2 regions of the Streptomyces sp. NPDC111520 genome follow, and region 2 is predicted to be linked to the other one. Evidence: riboswitches for the same ligand, from Rfam matches in the RefSeq annotation. Region 2 holds a riboswitch; the other holds the start of a gene.

Region 1 (5,014 bases), on a different contig from region 2:
ATCTGCGGGGGCAGCCCCCGGGCGAACTCACGGGCGGGGGCGACGGCGAAGCTCATGCCGGTACCGGCGGCGAGGAACTGCTGCTCGGAGCTGAAGACGGGGACGTAGACGCCGCCGTCGAGTTCGAGCGTCGGCAGGTCGAGGTCGGTGCTCTCGGGGCTGCCGCCGTTCGGCAGCGGGATCCACAACTGCGAGCGTCCGAGCACCTCCAGGACGCGGGCCGTGGCACCCGGATCGCCGAGTGCCACGGAGAGCACTTCCTCGAGTTCGTTGGCGGGCCAGCCGCCGGCGCCGTGGCCAGGCGGGGCGAAGCCGTCCGGTATCCGCTGCCCCGGGATGTTCACTGCGTTTCGCCTCGCAATTTCCTGTGGTGGTGCGCTCCGTGGAAACCCTATCCGGCGGCGGGCGCGGACGACCCCCGCATCACGCGCCCGTCACATCGGCCGCCCCACGCCGTGGTCACATATTGCGATCGTCCGGTTGCGAAGCGTCACAGCGGCTCCGAAGGTAGGACGAGCAAGGAGAACACCCTCAACCGGGAGATATCTCGACATGCGCATCACCAGGATCAACTCCACCCTCATAGCGGCGGCCGTGTGCGCCTCGCTGACGATGGGCCTCACCGGCGGTGTCGCGAGTGCCCAGGCCCCCACCCGGAGCACGGCCGTCGAGGTCGAGCACCTCGCCGCTCGCGCGGCGGACACGGGCAACGCCGAACTGATCTCCAAGCTCGGTGACACGCTGTCCATCGGGGCCAAGCTCACCCAGGAAGCCCAGGTCGAAAGCCCGGACTCGGCGAAGCTCGAGGAACTCCGCAAGGGTCTGGAGGAGGCGAGCGGGCAGCTGGCCTCGGTCCTCGACCAGGCGGGTGCGGTTTCTCCCGGCTTCACCGACCCGGCGGCCATGGATCCGGGCGCGCCACAACCGGGCCTGGAGCCAGGGGACCCCGGCCTGCCGGGTGACCCGAGCACCATCGACCAGGTCGGCGGTCCCGGCGATCAGGGCGCCGCGGACGCCGTCACCGACGTCAAGAACGCGCTCACCAAGCTGGTCCAGGACGTCACGGACCTGCTGGCCAAGGTGGTCGCCAAGGACCTCGCGGGTGTGACGGCCGGTGTCGCCGCCGTCGTCGCCGACCTGCAGGCCCTGCTGCTGGCGGTGCCGAAGCTGCTCACCGGCGCACTGCCGCTGCCGCTTCCGCTCCCGCTGCCGCTCCCCCTGAACGACCAGGGGCAGCAGCTGCCGCCCGAGGCGCAGATCGCGCCCCAGGCCCAGGTGGATCCGCAGTTTGGTTGATCGTTCAGCGGTACCGCCCCTCACGCGTCGCGGCCCGGCCGCTCAGCCGTCGAAGTCGATGGCCTCGAGCTCCCGGGCCGCTTCGCGGTCCAGCAGCACCACCGAGGCGCACGCCCCCGGCAGCCGGCCCGCCTCCGCCTCCGTCAGCAGGCGGCGGGAGGCGGCACGGTGCCGGGCCATGGCGTACGCCGACACCCGGCGGCCGCGTTCGCGCTGGCCGTCCAGCGCGGTCCGGACGGGGACGTCCAGCAGCACCAGGTGCATGCCCCTTCCCCGGCGCCGGGCCTCACGGGCGACCCAGGCGCGCACCCAGCGCAGGGTTCCGCAGTCGTGGAGGACGACGCTGTCGCCCGAGCGCAGCGCCCGCCACAGCCCGGCGTAGTGCGCGATCCGTACCAGGGGACGGTAGAGGGCGTACGGCAGCAGCCGCGGAACCCGGGCCTGCCAGCGTTCCCTGACGTCCTGTGAGTCGATCAGGCGGGCGCCGCCGGTCGCGCGCCGCATGAGGGTGCTCTTGCCGCCGCCCGGCAGGCCGGAGACGAGCAGGACGTCCCCCGGCGGGTAGCGCAGGGTGCGTACGGGCCGGCGCCCCCGTCGCAGATCGATCAGCCGCCGCGGCCGTACGGCACGTCCCCCGCGACGCGCTTCCCCGGCCCGCGCCGGTACCGGCCGGGACACGGCCGGACCCCCGGCCGTCGCATACGCACTCTGCCACCGCACAGTTCGCCCTCCGGGTCCGACGTTCAAGAAATGGTAAATCCTGTGTCTTTGCCTACCCAGAGGAACGGCGGCGTTACTACCGGATCGGGACCGGACCGGGACATCCGGGACGCGATCGCGACAACGGCGGGCGCCCGTGCAATGATGGCGGCCTCAATCGCATATAGGCCGTTCGAGGCCGCGCGGGAGAGTTTCCGCACCGCTGTGGCGGGCGGGACGCCGAAGGAGCAAGTCCTCCCTTGAATCTCTCAGGCACAGATACCGCGCGTTCGAGGCACATCTGAAAAGCGGGCGAGCCCTCCCGGCCACGGGGGTGCCGCCCCACCCAAGGTGCAAGCCGGGACTCCTCCGCACGGAGGGTCCAGGTGAACCTCTCAGGTTCCGATGACAGATGGGGAGGACCTGCCCCGTCATCGCCCTACCTGTCTCTTCCTTGCCTTGGGAGCCCGCCCGATGAGTGAATCCCGCCGTACCGCACTGGACGCGCTGCACCGCGCCCTCGGCGCCACCATGACCGACTTCGCGGGCTGGGACATGCCGCTGCGGTACGCCAGCGAGCGCGACGAGCACACCGCCGTACGGACCCGGGCCGGTCTCTTCGACCTGTCCCACATGGGTGAGATCACGGTCACCGGTCCGGGTGCGGGCGAGGCCCTGGACCATGCGCTGGTGGGCCACATCTCGGCGCTGGCCGTGGGCCGTGCCCGCTACACGATGATCTGCGCTCCCGACGGCGGCATCCTCGACGACCTGATCGTCTACCGCCTCGGCGACGAGGAGTACATGGTCGTCGCCAACGCCTCCAACGCCCAGGTCGTCCTCGACGCGGTGACCGAGCGCGCCGCCGGCTTCGACGCCGCGGTCCGCGACGACCGGGACGCCTACGCGCTGATCGCCGTCCAGGGGCCGAACTCCCCCGCCATCCTGAAGTCGGTCACCGACGCCGACCTCGACGGGCTGAAGTACTACGCGGGCCTGCCCGGCACCGTGGCCGGCGTCCCCGCGCTGATCGCCCGCACGGGCTACACCGGCGAGGACGGCTTCGAGCTCTTCGTCGCCCCGGCCGACGCGGAGAAGCTGTGGCAGGCGCTGACCGAGGCCGGCGCGGACGCCGGCCTGGTGCCGTGCGGCCTGTCCTGCCGCGACACGCTGCGCCTGGAGGCGGGCATGCCGCTGTACGGGCACGAGCTGACCACCGCGCTCACCCCGTTCGACGCCGGGCTCGGCCGGGTCGTGAAGTTCGACAAGCCGGGTGACTTCGTGGGCCGCGAGGCGCTGGCCGCGGCCGCCGCCAAGGCCGAGGCCACGCCGCCGCGCAAGCTGGTCGGCCTGGTCGCCGAGGGCCGCCGGGTACCCCGGGCGGGCTACCCGGTGGTGGCGGGCGGCGAGGTGGTCGGCGAGGTCACCTCCGGCGCCCCCTCCCCGACCCTGGGCAAGCCGATCGCCATCGCGTACGTGGACGCCGCGCACGCCGCGCCGGGTACCTCCGGTGTGGGCGTGGACATCCGCGGTACGCATGAGCCGTACGAGGTGGTGGCCCTGCCGTTCTACAAGCGGCAGCGCTGAGTTCCCGGTCACATCCGGCACACCCGTCCCACCTGTCAAGACAGCCGTTCACCAGCACATACCGTCATCCAGGAGAATTCACGCCATGAGCAACCCCCAGCAGCTGCGGTACAGCAAGGAGCACGAGTGGGTCTCGGCCGCCGACGCGGACGGCGTGTCGTCGGTGGGCATCACCGAGCACGCGGCGAACGCCCTCGGCGATGTCGTCTACGTCCAGCTCCCGGCGGTCGGCGACACGGTCGCCGCGGGCGAGACCTGCGGTGAGCTGGAGTCGACCAAGTCGGTCAGCGACCTGTACGCCCCGGTCTCCGGTGAGGTCACCGAGGTCAACGAGGACGTCGTCAACGACCCCTCGCTGGTGAACTCGGCGGCCTTCGAGGGCGGCTGGCTGTTCAAGGTGAAGGTCACCGAGGAGCCGGGCGACCTGCTCTCCGCGGACGAGTACACCGCCTTCACCGGCAACTGACCGCTCGGGACCTCCCGGCAGCTCCGCCCTGTCCACTCCGACCTCCGGACGGATGACCCCCTGATGTCGCTTCTCAACAGCTCACTGCACGAGCTCGACCCCGACGTCGCCGCCGCCGTCGACGCCGAACTCCACCGTCAGCAGTCCACCCTCGAGATGATCGCCTCGGAGAACTTCGCTCCGGTCGCGGTGCTCCAGGCCCAGGGCTCGGTGCTGACCAACAAGTACGCCGAGGGGTACCCCGGCCGCCGCTACTACGGCGGTTGCGAGCACGTCGACGTCGTCGAGCAGCTCGCGATCGACCGGATCAAGGCGCTCTTCGGCGCCGAGCACGCCAACGTCCAGCCGCACTCGGGCGCGCAGGCCAACGCGGCCGCGATGTTCGCGCTGCTGAACCCCGGCGACACGATCCTGGGTCTGAACCTCGCCCACGGCGGGCACCTGACCCACGGCATGAAGATCAACTTCTCCGGCAAGCTGTACGACGTGGTCGCCTACCACGTGGACCAGGAGACCGGTCAGGTCGACATGGCCGAGGTCGAGCGCCTGGCCAAGGAGTCCCGGCCGAAGCTGATCATCGCCGGCTGGTCGGCGTACCCGCGGCAGCTGGACTTCGCGGCCTTCCGCCGGATCGCCGACGAGGTCGGCGCCTACCTGATGGTCGACATGGCGCACTTCGCCGGTCTGGTGGCGGCGGGCCTGCACCCCTCCCCCGTGCCGTACGCGGACGTCGTCACCACCACCACGCACAAGACGCTGGGCGGCCCGCGCGGCGGCGTCATCCTCTGCAAGGCGGAGCTCGCCAAGAAGATCAACTCGGCGGTCTTCCCCGGCCAGCAGGGCGGCCCGCTGGAGCACGTCATCGCGGCGAAGGCGGTCGCCTTCAAGATCGCGGCGAGCGAGGAGTTCAAGGACCGCCAGGTCCGCACCCTGGAGGGCGCGCGGATCCTCGCCGAGCGGCTGACC
Region 2 (5,014 bases):
CGCGGTGGGGGAGCGGCTGCGGGCGGACATCAAGGCGGCGACGGGGCTCACGGGTTCGGTGGGGCTCGCGGGCTCCAAGCTGCTCGCCAAGATCGCCTCGGAGCAGGCCAAGCCGGACGGGCTGGTCGTCATCGAGCCCGGCACCGAGCGGGAACTGCTCGCCCCCATGCAGGTGCGCACGCTCCCCGGCGTGGGTCCCGCGACCGCCGAGCACCTGCGGCGTGCGGGAATCCTCACGGTCGGCGAGGTGGTGGAGGCGGGCGAGGCCGAGCTGGTCCGCCTGCTCGGCAAGGCGCACGGCGCCCATGTGCACGGGATGGCCCTGGGCATCGACGAGCGCCCCGTGGTCGCCGACCGCGAGAGCAAGTCGATCTCGGTCGAGGACACCTTCGACGTCGACCTCACCGACCGGGTGCGCGTCCGGCTGGAGGTGGACCGGCTGACCGACCGCTGCGTGCGCCGGCTGCGCTCCGCGGGCCGCTCGGGCCGCACGGTGGTGCTGAAGGTGCGGCGGTACGACTTCACGACGCTGACCCGTTCGGAGACCCTGCGCGCGCCCACCGACGACCTGTCGGTGGTCCGGGAGACCGCGGCGAGGCTGCTGGAGGCCGTCGACATCACGGGCGGCGTCCGGTTGCTTGGGGTCGGTGTCGCGGGGCTCGCCGACTTCACGCAGGAGGACCTGTTCGCCCAGGCGGCGGAGCGGGAGGAGGAGGCGGCGGGCGAGGAGGCGGGCCCGTCCGAGGGGGCACCGGAGCGGCCCGCGGAGGAAGTCCGGGAGGCGGCGCCCGAGGAGCGGCGCTGGGTGCCGGGCCAGGACGTACGGCACCGCGAGTACGGCGCGGGGTGGGTGCAGGGCAGCGGGGTCGGCAGGGTCACCGTCCGCTTCGAGGAGCCGGGCTCGGTGGTGCCGGGGCGGGTGCGCACGTTCGCGGTGACGGACCCGGAGCTGGAACCGTCCGAGCCGCTCCCCCTGGTGTTACCGGGCCCGCGGGGGTTCCCGCGTCAGCTGTCGCCGGCCAGCGTGCCGAAGTCGCGGTCCGGCGGGGGCTCCGGCACCGGGCCGGACAGCGAGGGCCCGCTCATGCCGTAGTGGTGGTAGAGCTGGAGCTCCTGCTCGGGCGAGAGGTGCCGGCCCACTCCGAAGTCCGGGGCGTCCTTGATCAGCGCCTTGTCGAACGGCACGCGCAGCTCTTCCCCGGTGAACTCGCTCGGCTCCAGCGGCACGAACGCGTCGCGGCTGAAGAGACCGGTGCGCACCGCGGCCCATTCGGGCTCCCCGGTGGCGTCGTCGAGGTACACCTCGTCGACCGTGCCGATCTTCATCCCGTTGCGGTCGAAGGCCCTGCGCCCGATGAGGCTGCGCGGATCGATACCGGTCTGCACGGTCCCTCCAACTGGTCGCGATTAATCCTATTTAGGCACGAAAGGTGGCGGCTGTCACATGACCCGTCACCGGACCGCGCTGGTACGCTGACAGCGGCTGCTGACCCCTTGCGGGAGAGTCCTGGCACGCGGGGAACCGCCCGCCGGGCGCCGAAGGAGCAAACCCTCCCCGGAATCTCTCAGGCATCCGTACCGCATGGGTGAGGTCACTCTGGAAAGCAGGAAAGGGCGGCACGCACCGTGCGCGGCCACTTCCTCACCGACGGTGAAAGCCGTCCCGGCACGTGCGGGACGGTGAAGCTCTCAGGTTCAGATGACAGAGGGGGAGGCCGTGTCGCGCCAGACCAGGAGGCCTCCGCAGATGACCGCCAACCGCATCCCACTCTCCGAGCTGGAGCGCGGCATCCCCTTCGAGCAGCGTCACATCGGCCCCGACGCCGGTGCGCAGGCCAAGATGCTCGCGCAGGTCGGCTACGGCTCGCTGGACGAGCTGACCGCCGCCGCCGTCCCGGACACCATCAAGAGCGCCGAGGCGCTCGGTCTGTCCGGCGCCCGCACCGAGCCCGAGGTGCTCGCCGAGCTGCGCTCGCTCGCCGACCGCAACCAGGTGCTGCGGCCGATGATCGGCCTCGGCTACCACGGCACCTTCACCCCGCCGGTCATCCTGCGCAACGTCATGGAGAACCCCGCCTGGTACACGGCGTACACGCCCTACCAGCCGGAGATCTCGCAGGGCCGCCTGGAGGCCCTGCTGAACTTCCAGACGGTCGTCGCCGACCTCACCGGGCTGCCCACCTCCGGCGCCTCGCTGCTCGACGAGGGCACGGCCGCCGCCGAGGCGATGGCCCTGTCCCGCCGGGTCGGCAAGGTCAAGGACGGCGTCTTCCTGATCGACGCGGAAACCTTCCCGCAGACCGTCGCCGTGATCGAGACCCGCGCGGAGCCCACCGGCGTCGAGGTCGTCGTCGCCGACCTCGCCGGCGGTATCCCGGCGGAGATCGCCGAGCGCGGTGTCTTCGGCGTGCTGCTGCAGTACCCGGGTGCCTCCGGTGCCGTGCGCGACCTCAAGCCGGTCATCGAGCAGGCCCACGGGCTCGGCGCGATCGTCACCGTCGCCGCCGACCTTCTGGCCCTGACCGTGCTGACCTCCCCCGGCGAGCTCGGCGCCGACATCGCCGTCGGCACCACCCAGCGCTTCGGTGTGCCCATGGGCTTCGGCGGCCCGCACGCCGGCTACATGGCCGTCCGCGACACGCACGCCCGCAGCCTGCCCGGCCGCCTGGTCGGCGTCTCCGTCGACGCCGACGGCGACCGGGCCTACCGCCTGGCGCTGCAGACCCGCGAGCAGCACATCCGCCGCGAGAAGGCCACCAGCAACATCTGCACCGCGCAGGTGCTGCTCGCCGTCATGGCCGGCATGTACGCGGTCTACCACGGCCCCGACGGCCTGGCGCAGATCGCCCGCCGCACCCACCGCTACGCCGCGGTCCTCGCCGCCGGGCTGCGCGCCGGCGGCGTCGAGGTGACCACGGACGCCTTCTTCGACACCGTCACCGCGCGTGTGCCCGGCCGGGCCGCCGAGGTCGTGGCCGCCGCCCGCGAGGCCGGGGTCAACCTGCGCCAGGTCGACGCCGACCTGGTCGGCATCGCCTGCGACGAGACCACCGGCCGCGCCGACCTCGCCGCCGTGTGGGGCGCCTTCGGCGTCAGCGGCGACGTCGAGGCCCTGGACGCGGCCACCGAGGACGCGCTGCCCGCGGGCCTTGAGCGCGACGTGGACTACCTGACCCACCCGGTCTTCCACCAGCACCGCTCCGAGACCGCGATGCTGCGCTACCTGCGCCGCCTCGCCGACCGCGACTACGCGCTGGACCGCGGCATGATCCCGCTGGGCTCCTGCACCATGAAGCTCAACGCGACCACCGAGATGGAGCCGGTCACCTGGCCCGAGTTCGGCCAGCTGCACCCCTTCGCGCCCGCCGAGCAGGCCGAGGGCTACCTCACGCTCATCCACGAGCTGGAGGACCGCCTCGCCGAGGTCACCGGCTACGACAAGGTCAGCCTGCAGCCGAACGCCGGTTCCCAGGGCGAGCTGGCCGGCCTGCTGGCCGTCCGCGCCTACCACCGGGCCAACGGCGACACGCAGCGCACGGTCTGCCTCATCCCGTCCTCCGCGCACGGCACGAACGCCGCCAGCGCGGTGATGGCCGGCATGAAGGTCGTCGTCGTGAAGACCGCCGGCGACGGCGAGGTCGACGTCGAGGACCTGCGCGCCAAGATCGAGCAGTACCGCGACGAGCTCGCCGTGCTCATGGTCACCTACCCCTCCACGCACGGTGTCTTCGAGGAGCACATCGGCGACATCTGCGCCGCGGTGCACGACGCGGGCGGCCAGGTCTACGTGGACGGCGCCAACCTCAACGCCCTGGTGGGTCTGGCGAAGCCGGGCCACTTCGGCGGCGACGTGTCGCACCTGAACCTGCACAAGACCTTCTGCATCCCGCACGGCGGCGGTGGCCCCGGCGTCGGCCCGGTCGCGGTCCGCGCCCACCTCGCCCCGTACCTGCCCAACCACCCGCTCCAGCCGGCCGCGGGCCCGGAGACGGGCGTCGGCCCGATCTCGGCCGCGCCGTGGGGTTCGGCCGGCATCCTGCCCATCTCCTGGGCGTACGTGCGCCTCATGGGCGGCGAGGGCCTCAAGCGCGCCACCCAGGTGGCGGTGCTCAGCGCGAACTACATCGCCAAGCGTCTGGAGCCGCACTTCCCGGTGCTCTACACCGGCCCGGGCGGGCTCGTCGCGCACGAGTGCATCATCGACCTGCGCCCGCTGACCAAGGAGACGGGCGTGACGGTCGACGACGTCGCCAAGCGCCTGATCGACTACGGCTTCCACGCGCCGACGATGTCGTTCCCGGTGGCCGGGACGCTGATGATCGAGCCGACGGAGAGCGAGAACCTCGCGGAGCTGGACCGCTTCTGCGACACGATGATCGCGATCCGCGGCGAGATCGAGCGGGTCGGCTCGGGGGAGTGGCCCAAGGAGGACAACCCGCTGCGCAACGCCCCGCACACGGCGGCGGCCCTGGGCGGCGACTGGGAGCACCCGTACTCCCGTGAGGAGGCGGTCTTCCCCGCCGGTGTGTCGGCCGCGGACAAGTACTGGCCGCCGGTCCGCCGCATCGACGGCGCCTTCGGCGACCGCAACCTCGTCTGCTCCTGCCCGCCGCTGGACGAGTACGACGCGTAAGGGCGCTTGACACCGCTCAAGGGTCGGCCCCGCTGCTCCAGCGGGGTCGGCCCTTTGTCGTTCCCCTCCCGGTCAGGCCGCCGTGACGATGTGCCCGCTGCCGAGCGGACGGTGCGGGGCGATGATCCGCCCGTCGGGGAGGAGCTCACCGGTGTCCTCGAAGAGGAGGACGCCGTTGCACAGCAGGCTCCAGCCCTGCTCGGGGTGGCTGGCCGTGATGTGGGCGGCCTCGCGGTCGGGGCTGCCGGCGGACGGGCACTGCGGCTGGTGCGGGCACATGGACGACGTCTTTCGCTGCGAGTGGTGTGAAGTACGGCTGCCTTGGGTAGGAACCTCAGTCATGCCGCTCCCCCGTTCAGTCGGTCGGTCCCAGTGTTGCTC

What was found. Region 2 has a riboswitch for glycine ahead of gcvP (aminomethyl-transferring glycine dehydrogenase). Riboswitches for the same ligand answer to the same signal wherever they lie in the genome.
Region 1: it holds a riboswitch for glycine, as region 2 does, so the genes downstream of both, gcvT (glycine cleavage system aminomethyltransferase GcvT) here and gcvP (aminomethyl-transferring glycine dehydrogenase) in region 2, are expected to answer to the same signal.

What each region holds. Positions count from the first base shown of each region.
Region 1 is NZ_JBVKBW010000006.1:265,002-270,015, forward strand. Features, by position in the region: gene ACZ7MY_RS16180 (enhanced serine sensitivity protein SseB) at 1-344, opposite strand, end outside; gene ACZ7MY_RS16185 (hypothetical protein) at 553-1,296, shown strand; gene ACZ7MY_RS16190 (AAA family ATPase) at 1,339-2,016, opposite strand; glycine riboswitch at 2,190-2,290, shown strand; gene gcvT (glycine cleavage system aminomethyltransferase GcvT) at 2,470-3,582, shown strand; gene gcvH (glycine cleavage system protein GcvH) at 3,668-4,048, shown strand; gene glyA (serine hydroxymethyltransferase) at 4,112-5,014, shown strand, end outside.
Region 2 is NZ_JBVKBW010000039.1:9,354-14,367, forward strand. Features, by position in the region: gene ACZ7MY_RS41985 (DNA polymerase IV) at 1-1,093, shown strand, start outside; gene ACZ7MY_RS41990 (PRC-barrel domain-containing protein) at 1,006-1,386, opposite strand; glycine riboswitch at 1,488-1,591, shown strand; glycine riboswitch at 1,594-1,710, shown strand; gene gcvP (aminomethyl-transferring glycine dehydrogenase) at 1,748-4,633, shown strand; gene ACZ7MY_RS42000 (DUF5999 family protein) at 4,706-4,912, opposite strand.